Regions from separate parts of the Halobacillus sp. KGW1 genome, predicted to be linked through region 2. Evidence: riboswitches for the same ligand, from Rfam matches in the RefSeq annotation. Region 2 holds a riboswitch; each other region holds the start of a gene.
What was found. Region 2 has a riboswitch for thiamine pyrophosphate ahead of AXG56_RS06445 (thiamine phosphate synthase). Riboswitches for the same ligand answer to the same signal wherever they lie in the genome.

Region 1 (10,165 bases), 730 kb from region 2:
GAGAAGGATCCCCTGCAGAAGCAGGAAGAACAGGTCATTGGCCGCCGAGAAAAACTGGTGCAGCGTCTCTCCTGATTTCTTGAGTTCGTCCTTGTCCGAATAGCGCATCTTCACCAAAGCGAGGCCGGTGATGACGGCAAGGAAAAGGATGCCCATCAGCTCCCCGGAAGAAAACGCAGTGAACAAGTTGTCCGGGACGATGTTAAGCAGTACATCGGAAAATCCGGGCGTTTCCGGCTTTTCGACATCCGCGTTTGGCAGTTCCAGCCCGGCTCCCGGGTTGATCCACAGGGCGAGTGCTACCCCGATAAGGACAGCTGCAGCGGTCGTTATGCCGTAATAGACGAGCAGCTTTCCTCCAATTCTGCCAAGGTACCTCGGGTTCATTTGATTGATCGCAAGGACGACGGTCAGGAATATGACCGGAACAGCGATCAAATTCAACAAATTGATCAATATCGTACCGAGCGGTTTGACCGCCTCCATGGACGGACCGAAAAGGATGCCGGCTCCGATCCCGAGCAGGAAACCGAGCGTCATTTTCAATAGAAAAGAAGAATCTTTGTATAAGTGCCAAATCTTTTTCATACTTTCACCTCTTTATAAGCAATAGACCCAGTATAGCAGTTCCGTGCCGATTGCAGTAGCGTAAGATTCGATCGATGCTCTCTCATGTCATTTTGCGTATATAGAGGAAAAAAATGCATAAGTTCAATGAATTCCTTTTCCTGCGGTTGTGTGCTAAACTGGCAAAATGCAAAATTACATATCTGTAATTTTTTCAAATTTCTAATGGTTTCAGATAGGAGATGTAAGAAGTTTATGGACCACGCACTTATACAGGAACCGATGGCGGTATTCGCTTATCTTATCGCTGTCGTGGGAATCGTGTTCATGTTATCAACGATGGAGTATAAGCCTTTGAAGAAATTCTTCGGCTATCTTCCTCCGCTTATTTGGATGTATTTCCTTCCGATGCTTTCGACGACGTTCGGAATCATCCCGCAGAGCTCGGATGTGTACAGCTTTTTGAGTACGTATATCCTTCCCGCCGGGTTGCTGCTGTTAATGATCAGTACGAACGTACCGGCAACGTTCAAGCTTGGCGCGAAGGCCGTGCTCGTTTTCTTTGCGGGTACGATCGGCATCGTGATCGGGGGACCGATTGCGTTCGCCTTGTTCCAGGGGATTCTCCCTGAGGATGCCTGGCGAGGTGTCGGGGCGCTTGCCGGAAGCTGGATCGGCGGCTCGGCTAACATGGGAGCCATGATCGAAGCCTTTGATACGCCGGATCATATACTAAGCCCGATGATTTTGACCGATACGATCGTCGGAATCGGCTGGATGGGGGTCATGATTTCGCTTGCCAACTTCCAGAACCGCTTCAATAAATGGAATGGTGCGGATAACTCCACCATTAAACGGGTGAACGAGGAGATAGCAACAGACGTGGAGAAGAATGCCAGACCGCTCGAGCTTCCGCAGCTCTTCGGAATTCTGTCCATCGGTATTGCCGGCTCGTTTCTCGTCCGTCAGTTTGCCGATCTTTCCTTTATTCCGAAGTCGGAGGTCATGAATACGTCGACATGGACGTTCTTGATCATTACGGCCGTCGGAATTCTTTTGTCCTTTACGAAGGTGCGGAACCTTGAATATTATGGAGCCAGTAAGATCGGTTATGCCGGCATCTACTTGTTCCTGGCGGGGATCGGAAGCCAGGCGAACCTTCTGGATATTGTGGAAGCGCCGCAATTTATCCTGATGGGAATCGTTTGGCTCGCCATCCACGTGCTGTGTATTTTCCTTGCGGCCCGCTTATTGAAGGCGCCGCTCTTCTTTGTCGCCGTCGGTTCACAGGGGAATATCGGAGGGACAAGCTCTGCACCGATCGTCGCATCGGTCTTTCAGCCGGCGCTTGCCCCTGTCGGCCTGCTGATGGGGATCCTCGGTAACGTCGTCGGAACCTATGCTGCTCTGCTCTGTGGTCAGCTCGCACGTATGATTGCCGGAGGTTGATAGAAAAGCCGCTTTCCTTTTGATGAAGGAAAGCGGCTTTTCTTATTGACAATTCCTTCCTTGTGGTTGATACTACAGTTAAATAAATTTTACCGAGTAAAAAGGAGTGAACGGTCTAGTGGAGGACATAAAAATACTAACAACCCACGACCAGCTGAAGGCGATGGCGGATCCGTTCCGGTCGGACCTGCTTCTGCGTCTGATGGGGAAGGCGCAGACCGGTCAGCAGCTTTCTGAAATTTATCAGCTCTCAAGAGCCCGCATCCATTATCATTTAAAAGAGTTGGAGAAGAACGGGCTCTTGGAAATTGCTAGAACGGAAGAAAAGAACGGGATTGTCCAGAAGTTCTATCAAACGGTAGCCCGCGGGTTTGTACCGGATGCCGAACTGCTGCCAAACGCAGAGGTGTCGGGTCCAATCCGGCAGATGATGCTCGCCATGCTCGATCATTCCAAACAGCGGGTTTTATCTGTGCCGGAGGAGTCGCTGGAGAATGATTCCCTGTCTAAAAAACCGGAAGACTGGAAATACCGATCCGCCGCTTATGAAATTCATGCAAAGGAGGAGGACTTTCTGGCCTGGCAGCAGAAATTCTCCGACTTAATGGAAGAACTTGCATCGATTCAACGTACGGAACCGACAGAAGATGCGAAGCTGTATTATTTTCACATGCTCGGTTTGCAGATAGAGGAAAGTCGGTTTGGGAAAAAGGGAGAGACATGAAGTGGGGGTGGAGGTCTCTTTTTTTGTGCAACAGTAAAATAATTTTTACCGTCGGCCTGCGCCGGCATCCGAGGAGGAGATGTTATGGAAAGCGCAAAGTCATATGAGGAGAAAAGAGGGGTTTCGTTATGGAAGTCAAGATCCTTTCTCCTATTGTCCTTTACAACGGTTGTTTCCAGTTTAAGCCTGTCGATGTTTATGTTTCTTCAGTCGTGGTACATCGTAGAGTCGTTACATATGGCAGCGGCTCTCGGCATGGTGTTGATTTCCTTGACGACGGTGCGGATGGTTTCCATGATTGTCGGCGGAGTGGTCGCGGACCGCTGCAGTCAAACGAAGGTCATGGCGGCATCGGACTTAACGATGGCTGTCTTCCTCTTTACCTTATCGATTTGTTTTCTTACCCTTCAGGAGGTTCCTGTTTGGATCATGGCGGTCCACGCAGGCCTGTTCGGAGCCTGCGGCGGAATGTTCGAGCCGGCAAGAGATGCGCTGCTTCCGAAAGTGACAGGGAAGGATCAGCTGACGCGCGCAAACTCCGTCATTCAGGGAACGATCCAGATTGCTACGTTCACCGGACCACTCCTTGCCGGTGTCCTGATCCATTCGCTTTCCTACAGCTTCGTCCTTCTGATCATCGTCCTGTTTCTTTTCTTATCCGGTGTCGGAATTCTATTTGTGAAAAAGCAGGGAAAGGATGCGCGGGAAGGGGAGCGATCCCCGTTCTATGCCCAATTGGCGGAGGGCTTCCGTTACACGTGGCAGTCCAGACTGCTGCGATCACTGTTCATCATTACGATCATCGTCAACTTTTTCATCTCCGGCCCTTTGATGATGGGGCTGCCGATCTTCGTGGAAGGAGTCCTGGACGGAAGTGCCCTCGATTTCAGTCTCGTCCAAGGAGGACTGACGTTCGGGATGATTCTCGGAGCTGTCCTGATCGGTTTTCTCAACATCCGGCGGAGACGGGGAGCGTATGCGCTGTACTTGATCGCTCTCGAAGGAGCCGGTATGTTTATCTTCAGCCGTGCAGATACGCTGGTTTTATCCGTGCTTATTATCGTTCTTATCGGCATGATCATTCCGGCCGTCAATATTCCGCTCCTATCCCTCGTTCAATCGTCTGCAGAAGAAAGCAAGGTGGGAAGGGTGATGAGTCTGATACGGACCGGGTCGCTTGGGTTGATTCCGCTCTCGTACGCGGTCACCTCTCTGTTTCTCGGCTGGGGAATTCCGATTCAAACGTTGATGGCATGGAGCGCGCTGCCCCTTCTCGTGAGTGTTTTCGTTTTATATGTGACTTATCCTGTCCTGCGCTCCGCCGATTAAGCGGGGCCTTTTCTTTTTGCCTGCCGTGATATGCGGGAGAACAGGGGAAAGTACGGGAGAGAAAGGGAAGAACTTATCTTATAAGATCAATCCCGTCAGAGAAACCATTGTGTTTTTGTACAGAGGGCATTAGAGGAAAACAAGTGTTTGATATCGAACGTTATAAGGAATGAGGAAGCAGAGAGGAGAAATGACATGAATCCAACCGTATTGATTACCGGAGCATCGAGTGGGTTCGGCTATTTGACGGCGGTCAAATGTGCGGAAAAAGGGTTTTCGGTAATCGCGACAATGAGGAACATGGAAAAAGCGGAAGTATTCGAGGACGCAGCGATTTCCAATCACGTGAGGAGCCGGATCACGGTTTGGAAGCTCGACGTGACCGATGATGCTTCCATCGCTGCATTTAAAGAAAAGCTGAACGATTTGGAAGCAGTCGACGTTCTCGTCAACAATGCTGGTTTTGCAATCGGCGGCTTTCTCGAGCAGATACCGCTGGAAGCGTACAGACGTCAGTTCGAGACGAATGTGTTCGGGGTCATCGCCGTCACCCAGGCAGTTCTGCCGCTCATGCGGAAGCAGAAGCGTGGCAAGATCATCAATGTGAGCAGCGTCAGCGGTTTGATCGGATTCCCGGGGTTATCGGCATACGTGTCATCGAAACATGCGCTCGAAGGGCTTACAGAAAGCCTCCGCTTCGAGGTCCAGCCATTCGGCATCGATGTTGCTCTTGTAGAGCCGGGCTCGTACCAAACGAATATATGGTCAGCCGGAATGGAACTCCCGGACGCTGTCCATGACCCTGATTCTCCCTATGCTGATTACATAAAAGGACTATGGAATGCGTTGAATGGAGACAGCCGCGAAAATCCGTCGGATGTAGCTGCATTGATGACGGAGTTGGTCGAGCAGGACAGAATACGGAAGCTGCGCTTTCCAATCGGAGCGAAAGTGAAGTTCAACGTATTTCTGAAACGGGTCATGCCTTGGAGAATATTGGAGAAAGCAGTGCTGACGACGGTTTTAGGAAAAGGAAAAACGAACAGGAGGAAACGAAATGACCGCAGTGATGAGTGGGGCAGAAGAGATAAGGTTCGAGGGTAATGAGGTAGGGATCCTGGTATCCCATGGATTTACAGGAACGACGCAAAGTATGAGGCCGCTGGCAGAAGCATATGGCCGCGCCGGGTATACCGTCGTCTGTCCGAGACTGAAGGGGCACGGCACCACGCCGGAGGACATGGAGTCCACGAGTCATGAAGACTGGATTCAATCGGTCATGGAAGCCTTTGACTGGCTGGAAGCGCGTTGTGAAAAAATCTTCGTCGTCGGCTTGTCGATGGGAGGGACGCTTGCTTTATATGTGGCAGGGAAGAAGAAGGTCGCCGGCGTCATCCCGATCAATGCAGCAATCGATATCCCGGTGCTTGAGAACAGCTCGAGCACAGAGGAGCGCTTTCTTGAAGCGATTGGATCGGATATTAAAGATCCGGAAAGTGACGAGCTCGGCTATGATCGGACACCGGTAAAATCGATTAGAGAGCTGTCGATGCTCATGGGGAAGACCAGGGATCTATTAAGCAGCATTCATTGTCCGATCGTCGTTTTCGTTTCAAGGGAGGATCATGTCGTGCCCCCGAACAATTCCGAGGTAATATTTGAAACGGTTTTTTCCGAGCATAAAGAAATTATCCATTTGGATGACAGCTATCACGTCGCAACGCTCGACCATGATAAAGACTTGATCATCGAGCGCAGTCTGGAGTTTTTCCAGACGTACACAAATACGAAATAGCATTCCCCGGGAAATAAAAGGCCTTTGTAATTTCGGGTGGTTTCGACTATAATAGAAGACAAATCAAGAAAAGTAAACGGTATAAAGCCTTCAAGGGGAGCCTCCGGCTGAGAGTGGACGCTGTGTCCAGACCCTTCGAACCTGTCAGTTAGCACTGGCGCAGGGATGGCGGCTTTTTTGATGGTGCAATGCTCAACAAGGGACTCCTCCATCAGGAAGCTTCCCTTTTTGGCATTGCTTTTTTTGTGTTCAATTATTGGGGGTAGATAACGATGAGAAATCGTCGTGTATTATTTCTTGTCGAAGTAGCTATATTCTCTGCTTTGGCACTGCTTTTGGACATCATTCCATTTCTTTCATTCAAATTGTGGGCACAGGGTGGTTCTGTGTCGCTCGCGATGGTTCCTGTCTTCATCATCGCTTTCCGTTGGGGAATCAAAGGCGGAGTCGCCACCGGGCTGCTGCTCGGGGCCTATCAAATCTTAACCGGTGCTTACATCATGACACCTCTTCAGACGTTTCTTGATTACTTCGTAGCTTTCGGTGTCATCGGTCTTGCAGGTGTCGCGGCAAAGCCGGTATGGAACGCGGTACGGAAACAAAACAAAAAAGCGATCGTCGGCTGGATCATTGTCGGCTGCTTTGTCGGGAGTCTCCTGCGTTTCTTCGGACATTTTCTCGCAGGGATCGTCTTTTACGGGGAGTTCGCGCCGGAAGGACAGCCGGTCTGGCTGTATTCGCTCGTCTATAACGGGGGGTATATGCTGCCTGCATTCGTATTGAGCAGTATCGTCCTCATCATTCTTTTTCTGCAGCGTCCGAAGCTGCTCACACAAGAATAATACAAGGTTCCCATCCCGCTCCTAGGAATCCTTAACCACTAAAAGCATCGTGCTCCGGCACGATGCTTTTCTATTTTTTATAGGGAGGGAGACCCTATTTTATAGCATATGGGTTTCATGCTTCCTGTAGAAGTGTATATACCATTGCACTGGTTACATAAAAGGAGGGCTGGAAATGAAGAAGCTTTTTAGAAAGAAGCGGTTTTGGTTGATTGTCATTCTTATATTTATCGTACTCGTTTTCATGATCGCTTATCATACATCGTGGAAGAAGCTTCCTGAGGGCATCTCCTATGAAGGGGACGTGCACGAACTATCGGGCGTGGAGTTTTTTCGGGATCTCACGTATGAAGATGAAGAAGGTAATACGGTTCACGACGCGGAGATATTCGATGAAATAAACGCCATGATTGGTGAGGCGGAGGATTTCATTGTTGCAGATATGTTTTTATTTAACGGCTACACAGATGGAAAAAGAGATTTTCCGCCACTGTCGGAAAACCTGGTGGATGCCATTCTCGCCCAAAAGGAAAAGCATCCTGACTTGAAGGTCGTTTTCATCACCGATCCAATCAATACGGTTTACGGGTCTTATGAGTCGGAATCGATCAAGCGGCTGAGGGATGGGGGTGTCGATGTCGTGCTGACGGATCTGAACGAGCTCCGTGATTCCAACCCGCTCTACTCCAGCGTCTGGAGGGTGACGGCTTCATGGATGGGGACAGGCGACGGCGGCTGGATCAGCAACCCGCTCGCAAAAGATGCACCCGATGTCACTCTGCGCTCGTATTTGAAGCTGATGAATATTAAAGCGAATCACAGGAAGCTCGTTGTGACGGAAGATGCGGCAATCGTATCGACGGCGAACCCGCATGACGCGAGCGGTTACCATGAGAATGTGGCGTTCAAGATGACAGGCCCGATCATCCGGGACATTCTCGAAGCCGAGGAGGCAGTTGTCCGTTATTCCGGCGACGCTGATTTCCCGGATTACAAGAACAGGAAATGGGAAAAACAGGATGGTCCAGTGAAGACCAAGTTCGTCACGGAAGGAAAGACGTACCAGGCAATTTTGGAAGAACTTAAGGATGTTGGAAAAGGAGATACGATCTGGCTCGGCATGTATTACCTTGCGGACAGAAAGATCGTTGACCTGATTGACAAAGCAGCAGACCGGGGGGCGGAAGCGAACATCATCATGGACCCGAACAAGCAGTCATTTGGACATGAGAAGACGGGGATTCCTAATTTACCCGTAGCCGCAGAGATGCAGCGTCTCGGGAATAAGAACATCCATCTCCGCTGGTATGATGTGAATATCGAACAATTCCATACGAAGATGCTTTATTTAGATAAAGAAGAGGAAGACGTCATCATTGCCGGCTCCGCCAACTATACGAGACGGAACCTGGCAGACTTGAACCTGGAAGCGAACGTCGTGATGAAAGGAAGCGGAGAAGAGCCTGTTTTTCAGGAGGTCGACGGCTACTTCACCAAGCTTTGGAATAACGAAGACGGTCATTTCACAGCGGATTATGAGGAATATACGGATAAGTTGACGTTTATTCGCTATGCCACGTATTACCTGCAGAAATGGACGTGGTTTACGACCTATTGATGGACTACCTCCGGACGATGAGCGTCCGGGGGTTTTTCTGTGTCGGGAACGTTTTATGCTACGATAGAAGGAGGGGGGATGTTATGAAAGCAACCGGCATCGTCATCGAGATCATCGCTGTTGCATCCGTATTCCTGTTGAGTCAAGTCCTGATGTATGGCGTAGATACGGTTCCTCTAGGGATGGATATGGGAGAAGACGGTAAGACAGTCACTCGTCAAGATTGGATGTGGGAGGAAAAGGAAGTTGTTGAGGTTCAAGCGCTCTCCAGTGAGCAGGAAGTCGCTGTTCTTGTCATGGATCAACGCCTCCACAATTTTTTTGCCTGGATCATCAGTCTTCCTCTTTTTCTAGTCATCGGGGCAGGGTCCCGTATTTTCTCAAAAAGGTATGGAACGCGTGCTCTTCTTTCACCGAAGTGGCAGGGAGTGTTGGATGTCGTCGCGATCGCCTTCATCCTCGCCCTATGCATATATGTGGGTTTGGAGTACAAGGAGCTTCTTGAAGAGGCGGATGCTTTATGGCAGCAGCTGAAAAGAGCTGCATAATAGAAGAGGAGTGGTAAGGATGAAATTGGAATTCCGAAAGATCACCGCCTTCGACGAGACAATGGTCGCGGCATACAACCGTTGGGAGAACGATCGAACAATCAGTGCACTTGCAAGACCTCATAAAAATCAAGCGTCTTTCGAGAAGGAACGTCTGCAGACGGTGGATACACTGACGAAGCGCCTGGAGGACCATGAAATGTATGCCATCATGCTGGACGGGGTCCTTGTCGGTGAAATGAACTTCATGATCGATCCGGAACATCTCTTTAGGAAAGAGAAGGGCTCCGGCTGGATCGGGATCACCATCGGTGAAGCCGGCGCCCGGGGGAAAGGTATCGGCGCTAAGGCGATTTTATTTATGGAGGAGGAAATGAAGAAGATGGGCTTGAAGCGGGTCGAGCTCGGAGTTTTTGAATTCAACGAGTCTGCGCACAGACTATACAGCAGACTCGGTTACAAGGAGATAGCCAGAGAAGAAGGATTCACCTACTATGACGGGAGGATGTGGGCGGATATCCGTATGGAGAAGCCTCTTTCGCTGACGGCCCAATAAAAAAATCCCGGGACGGCCCGGGATTTGGTGGTATTATGGCTGAAGGAACATCGCTTCAAGGGCTGGGTCGCCCCCGGCGAAACCTAAGGCAACAGCTGTATATGCTTCATTCGGCTTAAACGTCGCTTGAGGGATTTCAAGGACGACCTGATTCGTACCGGCGACCCGGACTTCCAGGTCGGCCGTCGTCGGCGGCAGGGTCATGTAACGGGTCGCTTTACCGAAGGGAACATTCCGGAAGAGGACGTCCCCACCTTTGACGGCGACGTCGACAGCCGGAGCGTTCGGTGATAAATGCCACACCCTCACCTTGCTGCTTCCGGAAGAGACACTGCTGCTGTCTACTACCGGTATCAGCTGAAGGTTATTCACAGCTCCTGCTGCGGCTACGGTATAGCGGTTGCCTCCGTCGACGCTCACCTGCTGGGATAAGACCGGACTGCTTGTATCTCCGGCTGCATAGATGTCAATCTTATAAGTGCCTGCTGGAACGGTCAAATAATTGCTCTGCTGTTTATAAGAGATGCCTCCAAGAACCTTTTGTCCGTTTACATAGACGTCGACGGCCGGTGCGTCCGGTGAGGCGTGCAGCACCCGCACCATCGCATTCATCCCCGTGTTTCCTCCGGATCCACCCGGTCCCATTTCACTGCGCTCGCTCATGATGAGCCGCTGCATGCACTCCAGGTGTCTCTGGTAATAGTACACATGCAGCCTGGGGTCGATATATTTGTAGT
Region 2 (10,165 bases):
TAGTTTTTGTAAAGTCCACCTATTTTATCAATTCGTCACGAGCCGTACCCGGTTTCCAGAAGGGTCCAAAAACATGGGGGTATCCTTGCCTGTAGAACGGTATCCGAGCGCATGGAGACGTTCTGTCGTTTCATCTACCGCGCTGCGTCCGGGGAGCACAAGATCGAAATAATGGAGACCCGTTGAAGTGGAAGACGGTGCCGGCGCTCCTTCTCCTTTCCATGTATTAAGGCCGATATGATGGTGATATCCACAATCGGAGAGAAATAAAGCCTGTGGAATGGAATCTGCAACGACTTGAAATCCTAACCCTTCTACATAAAAAGTCCGAGCGTCGTCTAAATTCGATACATGGAGATGAATATGCCCGATCCGTGCTTTCTCAGGCATCCCACTCCAGTGTCCATGCCGTTCACTCAATAAGCTTCCGGCATCCAATGGTTCCGTCGTCATACCGACTCTGCCATCCTTCCAACTCCATTTCGCGGATGGACGATCATGATAGACTTCGATACCGTTACCGTCCGGATCTTCGAAGTAGAGGGCTTCACTTACCAGGTGATCGGCACCGCCTGGTTGGATACCTTCCTTCATCAAATGGGCGAGCAATCGCCCAAGATCGCTTCTCTCCGGAAGCAGAATGGCAAAATGGTAGAGACCCGCTGCATGTTCATCTTTAGAAACAATTTCGTTATTGGTACGGATGCTCAGAATACTGTGTACGCCATCTGCTGAGAGTTCCACGGCCTCCGGATTTTCCTCCTGCACTTTCAAGCCAAGCACAGCTGTATAAAATTCGAGAGATCGGGTTATGTCTTTTACCTGAAGTACGACTTTATCTATATGAACGGCCGGGTTACTAAAGAAATGATGTTCCAATCCTCTGCCTCCTTTTTCCTACCAGTTTACACGATAACCATTGCCTGACAAGAAGGCACTTTCAAGTAACTTCGTATCCTTCGAGATACTATGCCGCAGGCACCTCTTTATCTAATCCCTTATTTTGAGAGCATAAAGACAAACCGTTTTATTATTTACGACGACCTCCTTTTCATATACCATGCCTATCTTTTCTGCTACGGATATGGATGGTAGATTTTCATGATGAATGAGAGCTATCAAGCGACTTATCCTTCGTTCCCTCCCCCGTCGAACGAGGCTTTCGGCAATTTCCGTCGCATATCCCTTCCTCCAATACTCTTTCCAAATCCAGTAACCAACTTCCATCTCCTGTTGTCCTTCGACGATCTGTGGAACCAAACCGGCGTGACCTATTCGTTGTCCTGAATCTTTATGAAGTATAATCATCAGTCCATTACGCTCATCCTCAGCATACGCCCGCATTATCCATTGGAGAAACCTGCGGGTACCATCTCGATCTTTCGTTTTCCCGTCTCCTATGTAACGCATCATTTCCGGTGCTTTTAACATATGGAATAAAAAATCTTCATCCTCCTGAGTATACGGCCTGAGAATTGTACGAGTAGTTTCCATGGCTTCTCCTCCTTTTCGGTTAAAAAAAGAGACACCTCCAGTGCCTCTTTTCATGTTTCAATATATTTATGATAAAGCAATTGTGCCTTCTCTGCATCTTTCACCCCGTGAATAAGGGCTCTCCCATCCTTGAACAGGACAAACCGGTAAGTATCGACGGAAAAAGATATCAGATGGCTGTTTGCTTTCCAATCGGAAACGCGGGTGGACAACCTTCTGCGCAGGTTTTCAAACATACCGTCTTGGGGCTGGATCGGTCGGACTTGAACCGTATCCCGCCCACAGAGAACGGCTGTTTTCATCTTTTTGCGATGGATCAGGTAAGGGTAGGAGGCTGACTCCGAACAGGATGGACATTCCTCATCGGACAGACCATCCAGAGAAATCGATGCGTGCTCCCCTTCCCACACATTAAAATAAATCCATTCTCTATTCGGTATTTTACCGGTCAGATATTGTAGAGCCAACACCGTTTGATAAGAGGCGGTCATTTGTACCGCGGGACCGATGATGCCCAGTAAGTCACACGATCCTCCATCTGTGTCGATATAGTCTTTCAAACATTGGAGACAGGGAGGTTCCTCAGGATCGATAAAGGCTGCTCCTCCGCTTGCTTCCACGCACCCTCCATAAATCCACGGGATGCTGTGTTTGGCAGAGACATCATTAATAAGAAAACGGGTATGGAAATTGTCGGTAGCATCCATCACCAGGTCGACACCTTCCATAAGTTTCTCTGCGTTTCCACTATGAAACTCCTGGACAATTCCTTCCACGGTAATACAAGAATTGACTTTGGCCAACCGCTGTTCTGCTGCTTTGGCCTTGGCGTGTAACGCCCGGACGTCATCCTCTGTATAAAGATGCTGCCTTGTAAGGTTGCTCCACTCTACATAATCACGATCAACTATCGTCAATTTTCCAACCCCTGCCCTTGCAAGCATGTCCGCAGCCGCGCAGCCCAGCGCCCCGGCTCCAATGATCAGCACATGTTTATTCGCCAGGGAATGCTGACCATTCTCACCGATTCCTTTAAAACGCATCTGCCTTGAATAACGATCATTTATCACTGGATCATCCCTGCTTCCGGGCTGCTTGCCGTACCATACTGCCGTTCCTCCGCACGGCCTGCTTCATACCCAAACCGACCCCCTTCTACGGCAAGCTTCATTGCTGCTGCCATCTTTACTGGATCGCATGCTCCTGCTACAGCCGTGTTAAGAAGTACACCATCCGCACCGAGTTCCATCGCCCAGGCTGCATCTTTCGGACTTCCGATTCCCGCATCAACAATGACAGGAATGTCCGACTGTTCTATGATAAAACGCAGATTCAATGGATTTACAATACCCTTCCCCGATCCGATAGGGGAAGCACCCGGCATAATGGCATGCACCCCGGCCTCCTCCAGCCGTTTCGCAAGGACGACATCATCAGAAGTATAAACAAGCACAGTGAAACCCTCCTCCAGCAATTGAACCGACGCTTTCATCGTTTCAAAGGGATCCGGCAGCAGCGTTTCATCACAGCCGATTATCTCGACCTTGATCATATCGCATAATCCGGATGCTTTCGCTAGTCTGGCAATTCGAACCGCTTCCTCTGCAGTCTTCGCTCCGGCCGTATTTGGTAGCAGGGAATACTTCTCTAAATCGATGGACTCAAGGAGGTCCGGTTCCTCTTCATTAAAGATGTTCATTCTCCGCACAGCGAAAGTAAGTATTTCCGTTCCAGAAGCCTCTACCGCTTCTTTTTGCACATCAAATGACGGATATTTTCCTGTTCCTAGCATCAATCTCGATGTAAATGTCTCGTTATTAATCTTCATTTTTCCTTCATCCTCCTCCTACGAAATGAACGATCTCCACGCTGTCCCCACTTTGAAGATGCTCTTTATCGTATTCTTCTTTATTTAGTATTTTCCGGTTAAGTTCCACAACAGAAAATCGTGTCCGAATATCTAATTGTTCCAGGAGATCAGCTACGGTGCTGTCTTCTCCTCTACATTCCACCACTTTCCCGTTAACGTGTATGTTCATAGACTCCTCCAATCTGAAATCTTGCCGGTGAAAACAAACCCTCATACTTCTTTGCAAACGTGCCTTTCTCAAACAAGCTCTGAATCAGTTTTCCTGTTGCAGGAGCAAGAAGGATGCCGTTCCGGTAGTGACCCGTTGCAAAGAAGATGCCTTTCTCTTGTGGATGCTCTCCGATGACCGGGCGCCCGTCCGACGTACCAGGCCTTACTCCGGACCACCACTTCTCAAGCGGCTCCTCTCTAAGCGCCGGGAAAACGCGAAACACCTGATCCATCAAGTCGGCAATTCCGCCGGCAGAAGTCGATTCGCTGCCATCCCCTTCTCTGGAGGTGGCTCCAATAACGATGCTTCCGTCCCTCTTCGGTACGACATAAAAAGAAGGAGAGAAGTAAGTTTCCTGAAACAACAGGTTCCTCGGTTTAATAGAGAAGCATTCCCCTTTCACTGGAACCATCGGGTTTGGTAGGCCTGTTTCCCTGAACCATGGTCCACTGTCTGCCCCGGCAGCGACGACGATACGCTCTGCGAAGATCTCTCCTTCATTCGTCGTCACCTCATATCCTTGTCCGCTCTTCCTTATGCGGATGACGAAGCACCCATCCTTAACGGTGCTTCCGAATGACCGTGCGCCTCGCTTAAACGCTTCAGCCACTTTTTCCGGTTTTACGTTGCCGTCCTCCCGCATCCATAAAGCCCCGGAGGACTTAACCCACGGATGACGGATTTTCATCTCTCGATCGTCCAGCCAGGAGAGAGAGGGAAAAGATTGCTGCTTCTCCTGCAGTTCTTTCGCCTCCCTCTCATCCAAAGCGATTTGGAGCATACCGTTTGTAGTCAGCTGAATGTCGATTCCGGAACACTGGTACAATTCTGTTTGCAATTCGTTATACATATCTCTGCTCTTGACACAAAATTCATGGTACAGTCCCGGCGTCCGGTTTTCCGTGTGGACCCCCAGCATCCCTGCAGCAGCCCCTGTCGCTCGTCTGCCACCTGTACCTTTATCCAGCACACACACATCGGCCCCTGCCTTACTAAGGTGATAAGAAATAGAATGACCGATGATGCCCCCACCAACGATTACCGTATCCCATTGGTTCTTCATGAAAGAATCGCCTCCCGATAATTTTCTGCTGCCGAAATTGGATCCTCCGCGTCGAAAATACCCGACTGCACAGCCACGCCTGCTGCTCCTGCCTTCCGCAACAGAGATATATGCTGTGGCTGAATCCCTCCGATAGCGAAAACAGGAATAGCCAACCCTCCGGTAAGCTCCATCAACGAGCTTATCCCCCTGGGTGGCGCGTTCCGCTTACTGTCCGACTGAAATATATGACCGAAGAGAACATAGTCCGCGCCTGCCCTTTGTGCTGTTCTGCCTGATTCCAAACTGTGAACGGAAACCCCTCTAACATTCCCTGTTCCTACCTTAAGATCATCCATACACCTCTCTGGATAATGGACGCTTCGATCCGTACGATCTGCAATTCCACTATGCTTGTGAACCGTCCACTTATCAGAGACATCCATCAAGTCTCTAAATGCAGCTTCATAATCCACCAGAGACTTTGAGTTATCTCGGTAAATGACAGTGTCGACATACGGATCAATGGCTGGAATTATACTCTTCAAGGTGACGGTATCCATTTCGTCTTTTGTAACGGCAAAAAGCTTCATTGCTTTGTTCCCCCTAATAAAAAATGCCACTTTCCAGAAGGAAAGTGGCATACTTGAACATACGTACACGTGAGTGCAGCGTGATTGTTTAGATATAACCGCCACTTTCCTCCGCTGGTTTGAGCCAGTTCAGGTTCAAAGAGTCCCGAAGTATCACTTCGATCTCAGCCTTTTCTTAAAGGCACCCCTAGTGCATGTGCTTATTGATTTTGTAATGCATGTGTTCATCCTACAATACATTGAAAATTTCGTCTACCATATTTTTGCAAGGTACTCCGTCATCTTTTCCTGAATGCTCTCCGTTCTGCATAGGTAACGCACGTCCGGCAAACGACGACAGCCCTGCCTTCATCATTGTAATACCGCGATGGATCTACTGGTTTACGTCCACATATCACACAACGTTTCCTGCCAAGCCACCGGTTCAAAAAATTTTTCATTATGCTTCGTCCCCCTTATCTTCTCTGTCTTAAAAAACACCCATATCTAGTTATAATATACCAGTATTTTAGTCCCGTAAATAATAGAGAAACAAAACATTTTGAAACACGAAATAATCTTGTTAAGATATGCTATAGGATTTTCCTAAAGAAAGAAGGTAAACGATATGACGAATACATCTTTTTCCGATACAAAAATATCCGTTCTTGACCTTGTCAGTGTAAAAGAAGGCAGGTCTACGAAACAGGCTTTTGAAGATACGATAAGCTTAGCCCAACACGCAGAAAAGCTCGGTTACAACCGATACTGGATGGCAGAACATCATAACATGCCCGCCATCGCAAGTTCTGCTACGGCTCTCGCTGTCAGTCACGTCCTTCACCATACGTCTGAGATCCGCGTTGGTTCCGGGGGTGTGATGCTTCCAAACCATGCACCACTGATTATAGCCGAGCAGTTCGGAACGCTGGAAACACTATTTCCGGGACGAGTCGACCTTGGACTTGGCCGTGCTCCGGGTACGGATCAAATGACGGCAAGAGCGATGCGCAGGCATTTGGAGAGTGATCCAAATGAATTTCCACAGCAGGTAGACGAACTTAGGGGATACTTCCGCGGGGATAACCCGGTCCATGCCTACCCAGGAGAAGGAACAGACGTGCCGATCTGGCTGCTCGGGTCAAGCGGGTTCAGCGCACAGCTTGCAGGACAGCTCGGGCTGCCGTTCTCGTTTGCAAGTCACTTCTCTCCGAACAATACACACGGAGCACTGAATCTTTATCGTGGAAGCTTCAAGCCATCTGGTGAGCTGGAACAACCTTATGCCATGCTCGGCGTCCACTTGATTGCAGCGGATACCGATGAAGAAGCGACAAGGCTTGCGACTTCACTGCAGCAACAGTTCTTGAATCTCGTGCGCGGCACGACAAAACTGCTGCAGCCGCCTGTAGATGATATAGAACAAGTTTGGACGTCTCAAGAGAAAATGGCCCTTCATCAACAGCTTGGTGCTTCAATTATCGGGAGCAAAGAAACCGTTAAACGGAAGCTGGAAAAATTCCAATCCGAAACACAAGCGGACGAAATTATGATCACCTCTCCGATCTATGACCATGAAGCACGTCTTCGTTCCTATGAAATCGTCTCAGAGATCATGAAAGAAACCAATAATCATTGATGTATAGAAAAAAGCCACGATTATTATATAATCGTGGCTTCTTTCTATACCTTCCAAAGCTTCTCTATAATTTCCTCCTGCACCCTTCTATGGCGTTCACCTGTCAAAAGACTTACCAGGACATAGATGACAAGTGCCGTAAGAACAGGCAGAATGACGGTATGCATCCCAAAAGGGTTATCCCAAAAACTGTAGATAATGATATAGCTGCCAACGCCGGTCAACATAGAAGCAAGTGCGCCGCTTGCGTTTCCTTTTTTCCAATACAAACCGAGCACGACCGGCCAGATGAACGCGGCTTCAAGCCCGCCGAAAGCGAATAAGTTGAGCCATATTAATAATTCCGGCGGCTGTATGGCCATAGCAAACACGAGTATTCCGATCATGGCAGTTACTCCGAAACTTATACGCTTTACTGTAGAATCGGAAGCATCCGGCTTTATATAGTTGATATAGACGTCTTTAACGACCGCAGAACTAACCAACAGCAACAGCGAATCAACGGTGGACATGATCGCGGCCATTGGAGCGGCAAGCACAATTCCTGCAAGCCACGGCGGCAATACTTCCATTGCTATTCTCGGCATAACGGTATCTCCTATTTCTATACCAGGCAAAACGGCGCGGGCAAAGACTCCTGTTAAGTGCATGCCAAGCATAATGACTCCGACAACGATGGTGCCGATGATCAACGCCCGGTGCATCCCTTTTGAGCTCTTATAGCTCATTGCTCGGACAGCAACCTGCGGAAGACCGATGACCCCTATCCCGACAAGTACCCAAAAAGAAGATACATACGCCGGTGTCAGGGATCCATCGGCTCCATAAGGTGATATCAAGTTAGGATTTTCCTGAGCCAGATCGTTGATGATCGCTTCCACGCCGCCTCCTGCGACGATCGTACCGATTAAAATGATGACGGTACCGACGAACATGACAATTCCTTGAACCGTATCGGTAATCGCGACCGCACGAAACCCTCCGATAATGACATAGATGAGCACCGATACGGCGAACAGCGCCAGTGCCGTTGTGTACGAAAGGCCGGTCATCGTTTCAATAAGACGCGCTCCCCCAACCCATTGGGCAGCCATTGCCGAAAATAGGAAAACGATAATACTGAATGCGGCAATCAGCACGACCCATTTGCTGCGATACCTTTCCTTAAGAAAATCAATCAGGGTAACAGCCCGGATTTTACGAGCCATGATGGCAAATTTCTTACCTAAAACGCTCAGCACGAAATATCCGGTGGCTAGTTGGGACATCGATAGCAGCACCCAGCCCAGCCCCATAGTATAGGCAACACCGGGGCCCCCTACAAAACTAGATGCACTCCCATAAGTTGCTGTCATCGTCATGGCGAGGATAAAACCGCCCAGTTCTCTACTGCCAAGAAAGTATTCTTGAAGGAAGTCAGATGCGGTCTTCATTCGTGCCGATGCATAAAAGCCGATAAAGAATATGACGGCGAGAAAAACGAGGAGAGGTAGTACGACTTCCCAATTCATTCGTCTCCCTCCTCATCCAGCGGCACCTCTGTAAAGAAGCAGCGCACAGCAAAGATCACGACAACGAATATAAATCCTGTTACAGCAATACAGCTGTAGAAGAACCACGCCGGCAGCCCCCATATATATTGATAATCTTCGACCGGTTCCGCCCCCAGCCCGTAAGCGAAGCCGAACCACAGGAGGAAGTTTACAACTACGATGCCGATACCAATCCATGCTTCACGGTTGGCAATACGGTACCGCGGATCATCTTGTTTGTTTCGATTTTGTTCCACTTTCCCTTACCCCTTTCTGACCATAAAGACGGCCAGCCTTGTTATGTATCGTATGGACAAACCCTTTTATAGCTTATTTTATATAAACGATTATGTCCATCCATCTACTTATCATTTCCTCCTATTACCAAGCTGGAGATGAACGTGGTAAGAATACGACGGGACACCCGACGAAGCTTACCACCGTTCCTCCTTCCTTAGAGTGATTTTATCCGGTTCAATCTCTATCCGCAATGAGAATCGAACGGCCTTTTTCGGGGACAGTCGCTACGATCCCCCCTTATAGAAACATACCCGCTATGCTTGCTGATAGAAAGTTAGCTAGAGTCGCCGCCACGACAGCCCGGAGACCCAGCCTCGCAACATCTTTGCGTCTGTCCGGAGCGAGACCGCCCAAGGCCCCTATCTGTACCCCGATTCCGGAAAGGCTGCCAAACCCTGTCAACGCAAACGTCGTTACAATCTCTGCTTTCTCACTCAACTGTTCCTTGACTTCCCCGAGACTGGTGAATGCGACAAATTCATTGGCGACTAGTTTCTGCCCGATGAAGCTTGCAGAACGGACCGCCTCCTCCCAAGGCACCCCAATTACGAATGCCATCGGTGCAAAAAGATAGCCAAGAAGCTTCTCAATCGTAATGGAAATACCGAAAAAGCCGCCGACATATCCGATGATCCCGTTCATCAGCGCAAGGATAGCAATAAAGGAAAGTAAGATAGCCCCTATATTCAAGACAAGCTTTAAACCTGCTGTTGCACCGTTCGCAATCGCATCAAAAACGTTCGCTGAATCATCATCCTCCGGCTCCACTATTTCTGCTGTTTCTACTCTGTCCTCCGTCTCGGGGACGATGATTTTGGCGAGAACCAATGCAGCTGGTGCTGCCATGAAAGAGGCTGCCAAAAGATAATCAGCACGAATTCCGAGCAGCGTATATCCAACAAGCGTAGAGCCTGCGATGGAGGTGAACCCGCCGGTCATGACTGCAAAAAGCTCTGACTTCGACATAAAAGAGATGAACGGACGGATTAGCAAAGGTGCTTCCGTCTGTCCGACAAAGATATTTCCTGCTGCATTGATGCTTTCGACTTTCGTTGTCCCAAGCAGCTTCGAGAGCATGCCGCCGATCCATTTAATGACAACTTGCATGACCCCCAGGTGGTAAAGAACAGCAATCAAAGAACTGAAGAAAATGACGGTCGGAAGGACTTGGAAAGCAAACATTGTTCCCATGCCCTCATGATCGATAAGCGGGCCGTAAAGGAAGGAAATCCCTTCTGTTGTATAATCGATCAACGTGCTTATACCAGTGGACATGGCGTCAAGGACCACACGGCCCCCACTGGTCTGAAAGACAAGAAATGCGAAGAATAGCTGCAGGGAGATGCCGACACCGACGGTTCTCCAATTAATGAGGCGTCTGTTTGTAGACAGAAGCACCGCTAATGCTACTACCGTCAGCATGCCCCCGATTCCCCATAAGATTTGATTCATGATGTTTCCCACTCCTTCTATGGTGTGTACGTGCCTTTTGCAAAAATACCATC
Region 3 (10,165 bases), on a different contig from region 2:
TACAACCCTTACGACAGTATACGGGGCCTTACCCCTATCCAAAAACCCGGACTTAGTCGTTGTTTAATAAGCAAAAATCCGGCATAATGGGAATGTATCGCTAACATATATGTAAGTACTTGTGGGAATTGCACAAACAAAATAGAATTATATTAATAATGCTTTAAGTACGACGGAGGAAGGTGATGCTTGATGGACAATATAAAACCGATTTTTCCAGTGACGGAAGAGCTCCTCGAACTCGTCGATTTGCTCAATCAGGTCTCTACGGACAACGAAGACCAGGTCATTCCTCAAACCATGGCTGTTCTGAACAAGGTTTATGCTCAAGGCATCATGGAAGGTTATGAAAAAGCGATGGAGAAACAAAAAACAAAAAAATAAAAGAACGAGGTGGATGGAGTGACAGGGAAAACCACCGGGATCGATGTCACCCTTGATATTGTCTGCGGCAAATGGAAAGGACTGATCCTTTGGCAGCTGCTGCATATTGATTCAATCCGATTCAACGAGTTACGCCGCTCTATAGAGGGGAACATCTCCTCCCGAATCCTTACCAGGGAATTAAAGATGCTGATTGATGACGGTTTAATCGAGCGAATCGATTATGGAACCGTCCCTCCCAAAGTGGAATACCGCATCACTCCTTATGGGAAAACGACATCCACGTTTTTGGAAAGTATGAACCGCTGGGGACTTATACATAATCAAATAAGTCTGTCAGATAAGGACATTACCGGTGAAATACAACATAAGAAGGATAACAGCTGCTGAAAGAAGAAGAGGCCCTTGAACGAGTGAAGAGGCCTCTTCGGAATGGATCAAAACGAACGATCTGCCGGATAAGTAAGGCCGATTTGTCTACGGGCTTCTTCCATTACCTTCGCTGCGATCAAAGTATGTGTCAATGAATTATTTCCAGCATGATTTTTCTCACCTTTAACAAGAGAAACGAATGCTTCGGTCTCATAGTACATAGGAAGAAACTCCTTTTCTTCCACTTCCAACTCCTCCACGCTTCCATCTCTGTATCTAATCTGTATGTCCTTCGGTTCTGAAATATTAGGAATGACTATGGTACCTTCTTCTCCCTGAATTTCCGACGGTGCATACGCATTGATGATTTTCGAATGCATGACGACACCTTCCATATCCTTATATCGGGCTAAGACGGTACCTTCTCCATCCACGCCGGATTCAAGCATCACCCCGTTTGCCTTTACTTCCTCCGGAGCCCCGAACAGGGTGACCATCGGATAAATCCCATAAATACCGAGATCCATCAGAGACCCGTTGGATAGAGAAGGTTGGAAAGCATTTAATACTTCCCCTTCTCTGTAAGCATCATAACGGGAAGAATATTTGCAGAAAACACCTACGTACCTTCTGACCTTTCCAATCTTATGTAAATTCTCCTGAACAGCAAGAAAACCGGGCATCACCGTGGATTTGACAGCTTCCATAAGGACGACACCATTCTCCTTTGCCACTTGAATCATCGATGCGATCTCCTGTTGATTGGACGCCATCGGCTTCTCACACAGAACATGCTTCCCAGCCTTCATAAGCTCAACAGCCTGTCGGGCATGAAAGGCGTTTGGACTGGCAATATATACAGCATCCACTTTATCACTTTCAGCCAGTGCATGGATGTTTGTGTACGTTTGGGAAACTCCATAATTCTCCGCAAATGCTTTGGCACGGCTTTCCGTCCTGGAATAGACTGCTGTCAGTTCTACCTCTTTATGCTGACGGGCCGCCTCTATCCACTTCTCTGTAATCGTATTTGTTCCGATCACTGCGAACCTGATCATTCCTAACACCCCATTCGTTAATGTAGCACTATTATACAACACACCAATGAAAAGACCTACCTGATGGAAATTTCAGTCGATGTGCTTCAGACCAATTTCAGCAAGGATTTCCTGGCCTTCTGTCGTCGGGTGGACGTCTCCTTCGATGATCAGCTTCGGCTTTCCCTCAAAAGCCTTATGGGCATCGATCAACTTCACAGAAGCGAAATGCTGGAGCAGTTTAATGACAGATGCATACTGCTGATTGATATAGGATAATGGTGTCGAAAGTTTCTCCCCTGCTGCCGGATAAGGGTTATAGATATTGTAGACGAGAACCTTCCCGTCAGTCAGTTGATCGATTTCTAATATAGTTGAATAAACATTGTAGATAAGGTCTCTGATAATCGGCGCCGCTTCCTCCATCTTCAAACCCTTCAAGCCACCATTTTTCTTAAGAATATTCAGCAGGTCATTCCCTCCAATATAGAGGACGACATAGTCGGCGTCATGAAGCGCTTCACGAAATATATCATTAGAACGGACGGCCTGAAGCAGTTCTTCCGATGTAAGACCAGGGATGCTTAAGTTGATGACCTCCATATCACGCTCCGTACCAATAAGGGATGGGAACGATTGCTTAGGAGGATTTAAGTTCCCTTCTACCAGGTTGTATCCAAACGGAATGGAGTCTCCTATCGCGACCATTCTTTTATCTTGAAAAGCTCCGGCGGTAAGCGGAAAGGACAAGACGAGAAACAGAGCAGTCAATATCGATATAACTTTCACCTTATACATCCCCTGTTCTTGAATTATGTAAGACAGGGCGCCCGCTAAGGCACCCGTCTGACTATTTCCGAATAAACATCTGTACCCATTGGTTTCCGTCTTCGGAAAATCCGACTCCTACATGGGTCATGTTCTTATCCATTATGTTCTTGCGGTGTCCGGGACTGTTCAACCATCCTTTGACAACCTCATCCGGTGTGCTTTGTCCTGCCGCTATGTTTTCAGAGGCCTTTCTATAATCGACCCCATACTCTTTCAACATTTCAAACGGACTTCCATACTTCGGTGATGTATGAGAGAAGTAATTGTTTTCTGCCATATCTTCGGATTTATCCTGGGCTACCTCTTCCACCTCATTACTATTCTTCAAAGGCTGAAGTCCTTGTTTTTCTCTAGCTTCATTTGTAAGATCCAAGACCTTCTGTTGAAAATCCCCTTCTGGTGCGGCAGACTGATCCTGACCGTCTTTTTGCTCAAATAAGTATGGATCCTGCGCTGTACCATTCGGGTTCATCCCTTCGAAAGGAATGTTCGCGTCAAAACGATTCTGTCCGTTCCCATACTGCCCATAATTTCCGCGATCCTGCGTCCCACGGTCTGCAGGATCAAAACTGACCTCATTTAAATTATTCTGCTGTCTTTCCCGTGCAGATTGGTCTGTTGTATTACAAGCCGCAAGCATGATGAGCATCATGACGGCAAATGCTGTGTACCATAAATGTTTAGGCATGTTTCTTTATCCTCCTCAGGAATTTCATCAGTTTTACTATGTACGCCCAATCAAAACTTATCCATGAGAAGATGTTCCATCCCAAATAAAAAAAGAGCGGAATTCCGCTCCCTTTTCCCTTACATATGACAATCCGGACAACAATGTTGACAGCCATTGACCTTATCAAATGTATTTCGCGCTTCCTCGAGTGCACTGCTGCACTCGCTATGTCCGCCTAAAGCAAGCAGGTTCTTCTCGAAAGGCATGAAATTACAACCTTCGACATGCACCTCATGTCCGCCGTCTGCCTGCTGATTCTGATTCGCAAAATATTGAGCCACTAATATCTCCTCCTTAGCCTCTTTGTACCCGGACAAGATGAATTGAAACCGGAAAGGAAGCGTTATCCACACTGTTTTAAATGCTTCATGGTAGGATATAGCATAGAACCAAAACCATAACGAAAGGCGGAACAACTATGCAACGCGTATCTATTACGGAAGACATGTCTTACTCAAGACTCATCCACGGCCTTTGGAGGCTGGCAGACTGGAAGCAGACGAAGGAAGAAACATTGGAGTTAATGGAATATAACCTTGATCTCGGCATCACAACTTTCGATCATGCAGATATTTACGGAAGTTACACGTGTGAGGCTTTATTCGGAGATGCTTTGGCTCTAAAACCATCCTTACGAGAAAAAATGGAGATCGTGACGAAATGCGGCATCGTCCTTCCTTCCAAAAACCGGCCTGAGCATAAATCACACCATTACAATACAAGCCGGGAGCATATACTCACCTCTGTGGATCATTCGTTGACCAACCTCCAAACCGATTATATCGACACTTTGCTTATTCACCGCCCGGATCCTTTCATGGACGGGGAGGAAGTGGCGGCCGCTTTCACTCAATTGAAAAAGGAAGGCAAAGTCCGGCATTTTGGTGTGTCCAATTTTAAAAATCACCAATGGACTATGCTTCAATCCTATTTGGATTTCCCATTAGTGACCAACCAACTGGAACTCTCCGCCATACAGCTTGAAAATTTCGAAGATGGTACGCTGAATGCATGCCAGGAGAAACGTACGGCACCAATGGCGTGGTCTCCTTTGGGCGGTGGAGATATTTTCCACTCCAATGACGAGAAAGCCGTGCGCCTGCGCGACAGCTTACATAGGGTGAAGGATGAAATCGGAGCGGATGGTATCGATCAAGTGCTTTATGCCTGGCTGCTGGCACACCCGGCCTCGATTATGCCGATTATCGGTTCCGGCAAGAAGGAGCGGGTTCTCCAAGCTGTCCGCGCGCTCGATTACCAATTAAACCGCGATCAGTGGTTTGATATCCTGCAAAGTTCAATGGGGCATGACGTCCCGTAATGGATGTGTTAACGGCTTTAAGTGTTACACAGACTTTTTAAAAAAGGAGTTCCGGCAATGTTTGCCGGAACTTCTTTTGTTTTTATAATGACTGAACCGCTCGTTCAATGTCCGCGGCTTTCGTCACGGCCGATACGACAGCGACGCCGGCCGCCCCTGCCTCCATGACAAGATGCGCATTATGCTCATCAATACCCCCGATACCGACGACTGGTAATTCGGGATGAGTCATCCGTATATCACGAATAAACTCCGGACCCGTAACTGGATTAGCATCACGCTTCGTGGAAGTAGGAAAAATCGGCCCGGCACCAACATAATCGACTAGATGAAGAGGGCTTTGTTCCAGGTGATTCCTATCGGACAAAGATAGGCCGATCGCAGCGTCAGGGTATGCCGCCCGGATACTCTCTACATGAACATCTTCCTGCCCCACATGAATGGCCTCGGCATCTAAAACTTCGAACAGTCGGATGTCATCATTGACGACAAATAAGACGTTGTTTGCATCACATACCCGCTTCAAAGCACGCCCGAGTTCGACTTTATCTTTCCACTCCATAGAACCATCCCCCTTTTCCCGGAATTGAAAAGCCGTGATTCCGCCGGAAACAGCTTCAGACAGCGTTTCCAAAGGATCTTTTACACAGTCTTGGCTACCCATGACTAAATACTTCCGCAGACGATGAGAAAGTGTCATATGCCTTCCTCCAGATCCCGGCTGAGTGCATCAAGGAAATGCGGCAGGAATGTTCCAGGGCCCTGAACAGATGGGAGAGAAGCGGCCTGCTCCGCTGCACGACCGTAATGCTTCAACGCCGTTTCCAGTTTCTCGTACACTCCGCCATCGACGCTAAGAACAGCGGCGAGAATGGAACCCAGGAGACAGCCGGAACCGGTGACGCGGCCAAGCAGCGGATGACCGCTCTCGTTCCGACCGCTTTTTCCATCGGCACAAAAGCGGTCAACGGCACCTGTGCAGACGACCGCTGTTCGGAATGCTTCAGCAACCGCTTGAACAATTTCCCCGGTATTCCCTTCCCCGACAGAATCGACTCCCTTCGTCTCCACTTCTATATCAACCAGCCGAGCCAGCTCTCCTGCATTTCCTTTGATGACCGTCGGTTGAACCTCCTTTACGATGCGTTGAAATGCTTCATAACGATACTTGGTCGCCCCTACCCCGACGGGATCGAGAACGACAGGAATACCTTTCTCATTAGCGGCTCTTCCTGCCAAGATCATGGATTCCACCTGGTAATCATTCAATGTTCCGATATTCAACAACACCCCGTCTGCCAACATCGCTACGTCCGCCGCTTCCTGATGGGCGGCTGCCATGATTGGCGAAGACCCGAAAGCAAGCGCACCGTTCGCTGTGAAATGGACGACCACTTGGTTCGTGATGTGATGAATCAGCGGCCGCTTTTCTCTTACTTTTTCTATGATGGTGTTCATCCTTTCATCGTCTCCTTCCTGGTGGCAAAATGATTGGTGGGTCCGCTTCCTGCTCCCAGGTCAAAGGAGTAACGAATGGCTTCGGTAACAAAGTACTTACTTTTACGGACGGCTTCTTTCAACGTATCGCCCCGGCTTAAGTATGCCGTGATCGCAGCCGAATACGTACAACCGGTGCCATGGGTGTTATTCGTATCGATTCGCTCTGCTTCCAAAACGGTCATCTCGTTTCCATCATATAAATAATCGACCGCATGACCTCTCAGATGACCTCCTTTGACAAGTGCTGCACCAGCTCCATAAACCTCGACAAGTTCTTCCGCTGCCTTTTTCATAGCTTCTTCCGTCTCTATCACCTTACCGGTCAAATACTCCGCTTCCGGTATGTTCGGTGTTACGAGCGTTGTTAAAGGAACAAGCTCTTTCCTGAGATAATCCCTCGCCTTTTCCTCAATTAAAGGATCGCCGCTCGTTGCTACCATCACAGGGTCCATGACGTATGCAGCCTCTGTTTCCTTCAGCCATTGTTTAAGGACCTCCATCATATCGATAGTTGCCACCATACCTGTTTTCAGTGCATCGATCGGCATATCGTCTGATACTGCATAGAGCTGCTGCTTCAGCATCGTGACCGGAAGATGATGAACCGCAGATACGCCGGTCGTATTCTGAGCGACTACCGAAGTGACGACGCTCATCCCATAACTTTGAAGCTCTTGAAACGTCTTTAAATCCGCCTGGATACCCGCACCGCCGCTTGGATCCGTTCCGGCAATGGTAAGAGCACACTTCACTCGGTTCATCGGTAAACCCCCTCAGCTACGGGCCATTCCTCGACGGTATAGGCCATTTCCCAGAAGGATAATTCCAGCTGGCAGCTCTTTCGGAAAGCTTCACGCATCTTATTCTTCTCCTCGTCTGAAGCTTGCTCTGCATAGGCATCAAGCTTCTCGCAAAGCTGTCCTGTCAATCCGCCTATTTCTTCCTCTGCATAGAAATCGATCCAATCAAAGAACGGATGATTTTCGTCCGGTTGATAGGCTTTCGTTAGTTCTTTACCGATTTCGAGATATGTCCAGGGGCATGGAAGTAAGGCGGCAATAATTTCTCCAATACTGCCCATATGCGCATGGTAGAGCATATGTTTAATATAGTGGTCCGCTGTCGGTGGCAGCGGGTAACCCTGCAGTTCCTCATATTCTTTACCGATATATCGGCACAGGTTGTTATGGGGATGCACTTCACTGTGGAGCACAAAGTTGATCTGGTCATTGAAGAGCTCAATATCTTCTCTTTTTGGTGATTTGGAAACAGCAATGCCGTACACATGCATAAATGCATTCAAATATTCAAAGTCCGCTTTCACATAATGAGCGACAGCTTCTTTCGGAAGTTCTCCTTTTCCGAGACCTTCAACAAATGGATGGTGAAAAATAGCTTCAAACACGTCCTGATTTTCTTTTCTTAATTGAGTGGAGAATGACATAGTGGTGCCTCCCTGAGTTATTCGGAAGCTACTAGAGGATTGCAGAGGTCCAGACTACTTCCCTACGCTGGTACGAACCAGATCAGGTGTTGAGGGACAAAGGATAATCCTTATCTCAGCGATAATTCGCGCCCCTAGCAGTTTCCGTGTATTATGGTTGTAATAGAAGTTGTTCTGCTTTGATACGTGACAGCACAAACCAGCCGATGGCAGCTCCTGACAGACTGCTGATGAAGAAAGAAGGAACAAAGGCAAACGCTCCGGCCGCACTGCCCATGATGAATCCAGCCAGCGGAACGGCGAGTAATGCTCCAATGATTCCAGTTCCAATCACCTCGCCGACTACAGCTGCCCCTTTCCGTTTGTATATCCGATAAAACAAACCAGCAAATAATGCTCCGACCATTCCACCAGGAAAAGCCAACAGTGTTCCTAGCCCTAAAAGAAATCGCAGCAGGCCGATGCAGAAAGCAATGGCAGCAGCAGGCAGCGGTCCAAGCATCACAGCAGCCATGACATTTACCGCATGTTGGACAGGATATGCCTTCGCGATGCCTGCCGGGAACCAGAGCAGCTGTGCTCCGAATGTTCCAATGGCAACAAACAGTGCCATAATAGTCAATAAACGTGTACGGTTCAATACATTCCCCCCTTCCATAAGAAAATAAAAAAGCCAGGTCCTGGAGAGGACCTGACTTGGATCATAGACAGTCGATGAATAACTATTCGTTCGTCTGACTACTTCCCTCCGCTGGTATTAACCAGATCAGGTTCATAAGAGTCGAAAAGCTTTACGCTTTCCTCTCAGCCTGTAACAAGGCCCCCCTAGTAGTTGAATCGTACTATTTGCTTGGTTGAGTCTTATGATAACAAAGTTCGTATCTTCTGTCATGTGCAATATTCTGAATAATATCTGTATTCGAGAGGAGAATGACAATGAGAAACATCTGGACAATGATGGGGGCCGCTTGTTTGATTCTTTTGGCGGGGTGCAGTTCTGCACCAGCCGGCTCGGATTATGAGGAAACGGAAGCAGAGGCGCCTCCGGAGCAAGCAGAAATCAGCGGATATGTGATGGAACAGGAAGGATCCAGTATCCTTGTCGTCACTCCGACTACAGAGTCAGAAGAAAAAGGGCGGGCGATGTGGGTGTCTGAAGCTCCGGACAACGAATGGACAGGTAAATATGTAGATGTTTGGACAGACGGCCCCATTAAAGAAAGTTTTCCAGAACAGGCACCTGCCGATAAGGTTTCCGAAGTGGAGATGAGTGAAGTAGAAGGGGCCCGATTGACGACCTCCGAAGCCTTGGCTTCCGCTCTAACCGATGTAGAAGATGACAAAATTGTCGCCGTGGCGGAAATTCTATTTGATGAAGACGATGACCAGTGGCAGATTGTTCTTAAGGAAAACGAAGGACCGGAGAAGGAAGTGCTTGTAGAAGATGAATAAAAAGCCGGGGATTCCCCCGGCTTTTGCTCATTTGGCAAGTGGAACAAGCGACGCTTGGATAACCGAATAAAGACTGCTGATATCCTTGACTGAATCGATGCTCGCTTGAAAGACCTCCTCTTTCGGTACACAGGACCAATCCAGATGGTAGCCGGCTTCCAAGGCGATTGTGCGGATGAACTCACGCAAGCTCCGACCATTTCCTTCCCGAAACGGATGAAGGACGTTCAACTCCGCCATATAGTGAGCCAGTTTCCGTGCTAAGTCCTCTTTGTCCATCCCTGCCCACTCTTCCTTCATTAGAGAATCAAAGATCGGGACAGAAGCTTCCTGAATGAAGCGGGCCTGCGCAAAAGAAAACCCGTCCTTCGTGATATTCTCTGTCCTGATATTGCCCGCAAAAGGATAAAGGTCGGAAAATAAACGGGCGTGAATACGTTGCAAATGTCTGAGGTCGAAGTCCCCTTCCACAGGCTTTTCCTGCAGTTCCGACAAACGCTGGGTGGCAAGGATCGCCTCCATATACTCCAGCTGCTTGTCGTCCATAAGGTCATAGTGATTAATCAGCACATCAGTCCCTGCATAACAATAGCGGGAGGATTCACCCCCATACCTGGAACTAGGCATGGCGGGACAATTCCAAAGCCCGCTTGACGAATTCTTTATGGGATATGGCTCCTGTAAGACACTTCTTAACTAATGATTCCTGCTTCTTATTCAAGCTGAACCCTTCAATAGCCATAGACGCTTTCGCAGAACGCATCAAATGCTCTGCCTGTTCTTCTGTCCGAACACTCATTCTTTCCCCTCCGAACCACATGTATCTACTATATATTATACTACAACGCCTCTTAATAATACAGTCAAAACGTTCGACAAACCCTTGTCACATAAGGGATTATGACGTCTTCTTCTTAGTGGAGGCAGTCGTTTTTCGTTTCGTTGTTTTTTTCTTCTTCGCGCCTTTGGTCCGCTCCAACGATTTCTCCAGAGCTTCCATCAAATCGGTGACATTGTCCGGTTTTTGTTTGTCTGCTGCCGTCGTAACCTCTTCGTTGTTCTTCTTCGCCTCAATCAAGTCCATCAACGCGGTT

Region 1: linked by a shared signal. The riboswitch ahead of thiT (energy-coupled thiamine transporter ThiT) and the one ahead of AXG56_RS06445 (thiamine phosphate synthase) in region 2 are both predicted to bind thiamine pyrophosphate.
Region 3: linked by a shared signal. The riboswitch ahead of tenA (thiaminase II) and the one ahead of AXG56_RS06445 (thiamine phosphate synthase) in region 2 are both predicted to bind thiamine pyrophosphate.

The regions. Positions count from the first base shown of each region.
Region 1 is NZ_LSOC01000002.1:381,976-392,140, forward strand. It holds gene AXG56_RS02615 (dicarboxylate/amino acid:cation symporter) at 1-588, opposite strand, end outside; gene AXG56_RS02620 (DUF819 domain-containing protein) at 823-2,016, shown strand; gene AXG56_RS02625 (ArsR/SmtB family transcription factor) at 2,180-2,740, shown strand; gene AXG56_RS02630 (MFS transporter) at 2,825-4,069, shown strand; gene AXG56_RS02635 (SDR family oxidoreductase) at 4,265-5,173, shown strand; gene AXG56_RS02640 (carboxylesterase) at 5,127-5,864, shown strand; TPP riboswitch at 5,948-6,047, shown strand; gene thiT (energy-coupled thiamine transporter ThiT) at 6,137-6,706, shown strand; gene AXG56_RS02650 (phospholipase D family protein) at 6,882-8,324, shown strand; gene AXG56_RS02655 (hypothetical protein) at 8,408-8,872, shown strand; gene AXG56_RS02660 (GNAT family N-acetyltransferase) at 8,892-9,428, shown strand; gene AXG56_RS02665 (DUF4397 domain-containing protein) at 9,462-10,165, opposite strand, start outside.
Region 2 is NZ_LSOC01000002.1:1,112,035-1,122,199, forward strand. It holds gene AXG56_RS06415 (VOC family protein) at 28-879, opposite strand; gene AXG56_RS06420 (GNAT family N-acetyltransferase) at 991-1,494, opposite strand; gene AXG56_RS06425 (ThiF family adenylyltransferase) at 1,545-2,561, opposite strand; gene AXG56_RS06430 (thiazole synthase) at 2,561-3,322, opposite strand; gene thiS (sulfur carrier protein ThiS) at 3,330-3,533, opposite strand; gene thiO (glycine oxidase ThiO) at 3,517-4,638, opposite strand; gene AXG56_RS06445 (thiamine phosphate synthase) at 4,635-5,210, opposite strand; TPP riboswitch at 5,300-5,409, opposite strand; gene AXG56_RS06450 (LLM class flavin-dependent oxidoreductase) at 5,818-6,828, shown strand; gene panF (sodium/pantothenate symporter) at 6,873-8,339, opposite strand; gene AXG56_RS06460 (YhdT family protein) at 8,336-8,617, opposite strand; gene AXG56_RS06465 (NupC/NupG family nucleoside CNT transporter) at 8,898-10,112, opposite strand.
Region 3 is NZ_LSOC01000003.1:905,033-915,197, forward strand. It holds gene AXG56_RS13480 (hypothetical protein) at 193-384, shown strand; gene AXG56_RS13485 (helix-turn-helix domain-containing protein) at 403-774, shown strand; gene AXG56_RS13490 (Gfo/Idh/MocA family protein) at 822-1,814, opposite strand; gene AXG56_RS13495 (SGNH/GDSL hydrolase family protein) at 1,887-2,582, opposite strand; gene AXG56_RS13500 (CAP domain-containing protein) at 2,644-3,312, opposite strand; gene AXG56_RS13505 (hypothetical protein) at 3,432-3,635, opposite strand; gene AXG56_RS13510 (aldo/keto reductase family oxidoreductase) at 3,773-4,675, shown strand; gene thiE (thiamine phosphate synthase) at 4,758-5,375, opposite strand; gene thiM (hydroxyethylthiazole kinase) at 5,372-6,133, opposite strand; gene thiD (bifunctional hydroxymethylpyrimidine kinase/phosphomethylpyrimidine kinase) at 6,130-6,936, opposite strand; gene tenA (thiaminase II) at 6,933-7,619, opposite strand; TPP riboswitch at 7,662-7,765, opposite strand; gene thiW (energy coupling factor transporter S component ThiW) at 7,771-8,259, opposite strand; TPP riboswitch at 8,346-8,456, opposite strand; gene AXG56_RS13540 (DUF3221 domain-containing protein) at 8,556-9,071, shown strand; gene AXG56_RS13545 (Fic family protein) at 9,099-9,641, opposite strand; gene AXG56_RS13550 (hypothetical protein) at 9,691-9,870, opposite strand; gene AXG56_RS13555 (Ku protein) at 9,970-10,165, opposite strand, start outside.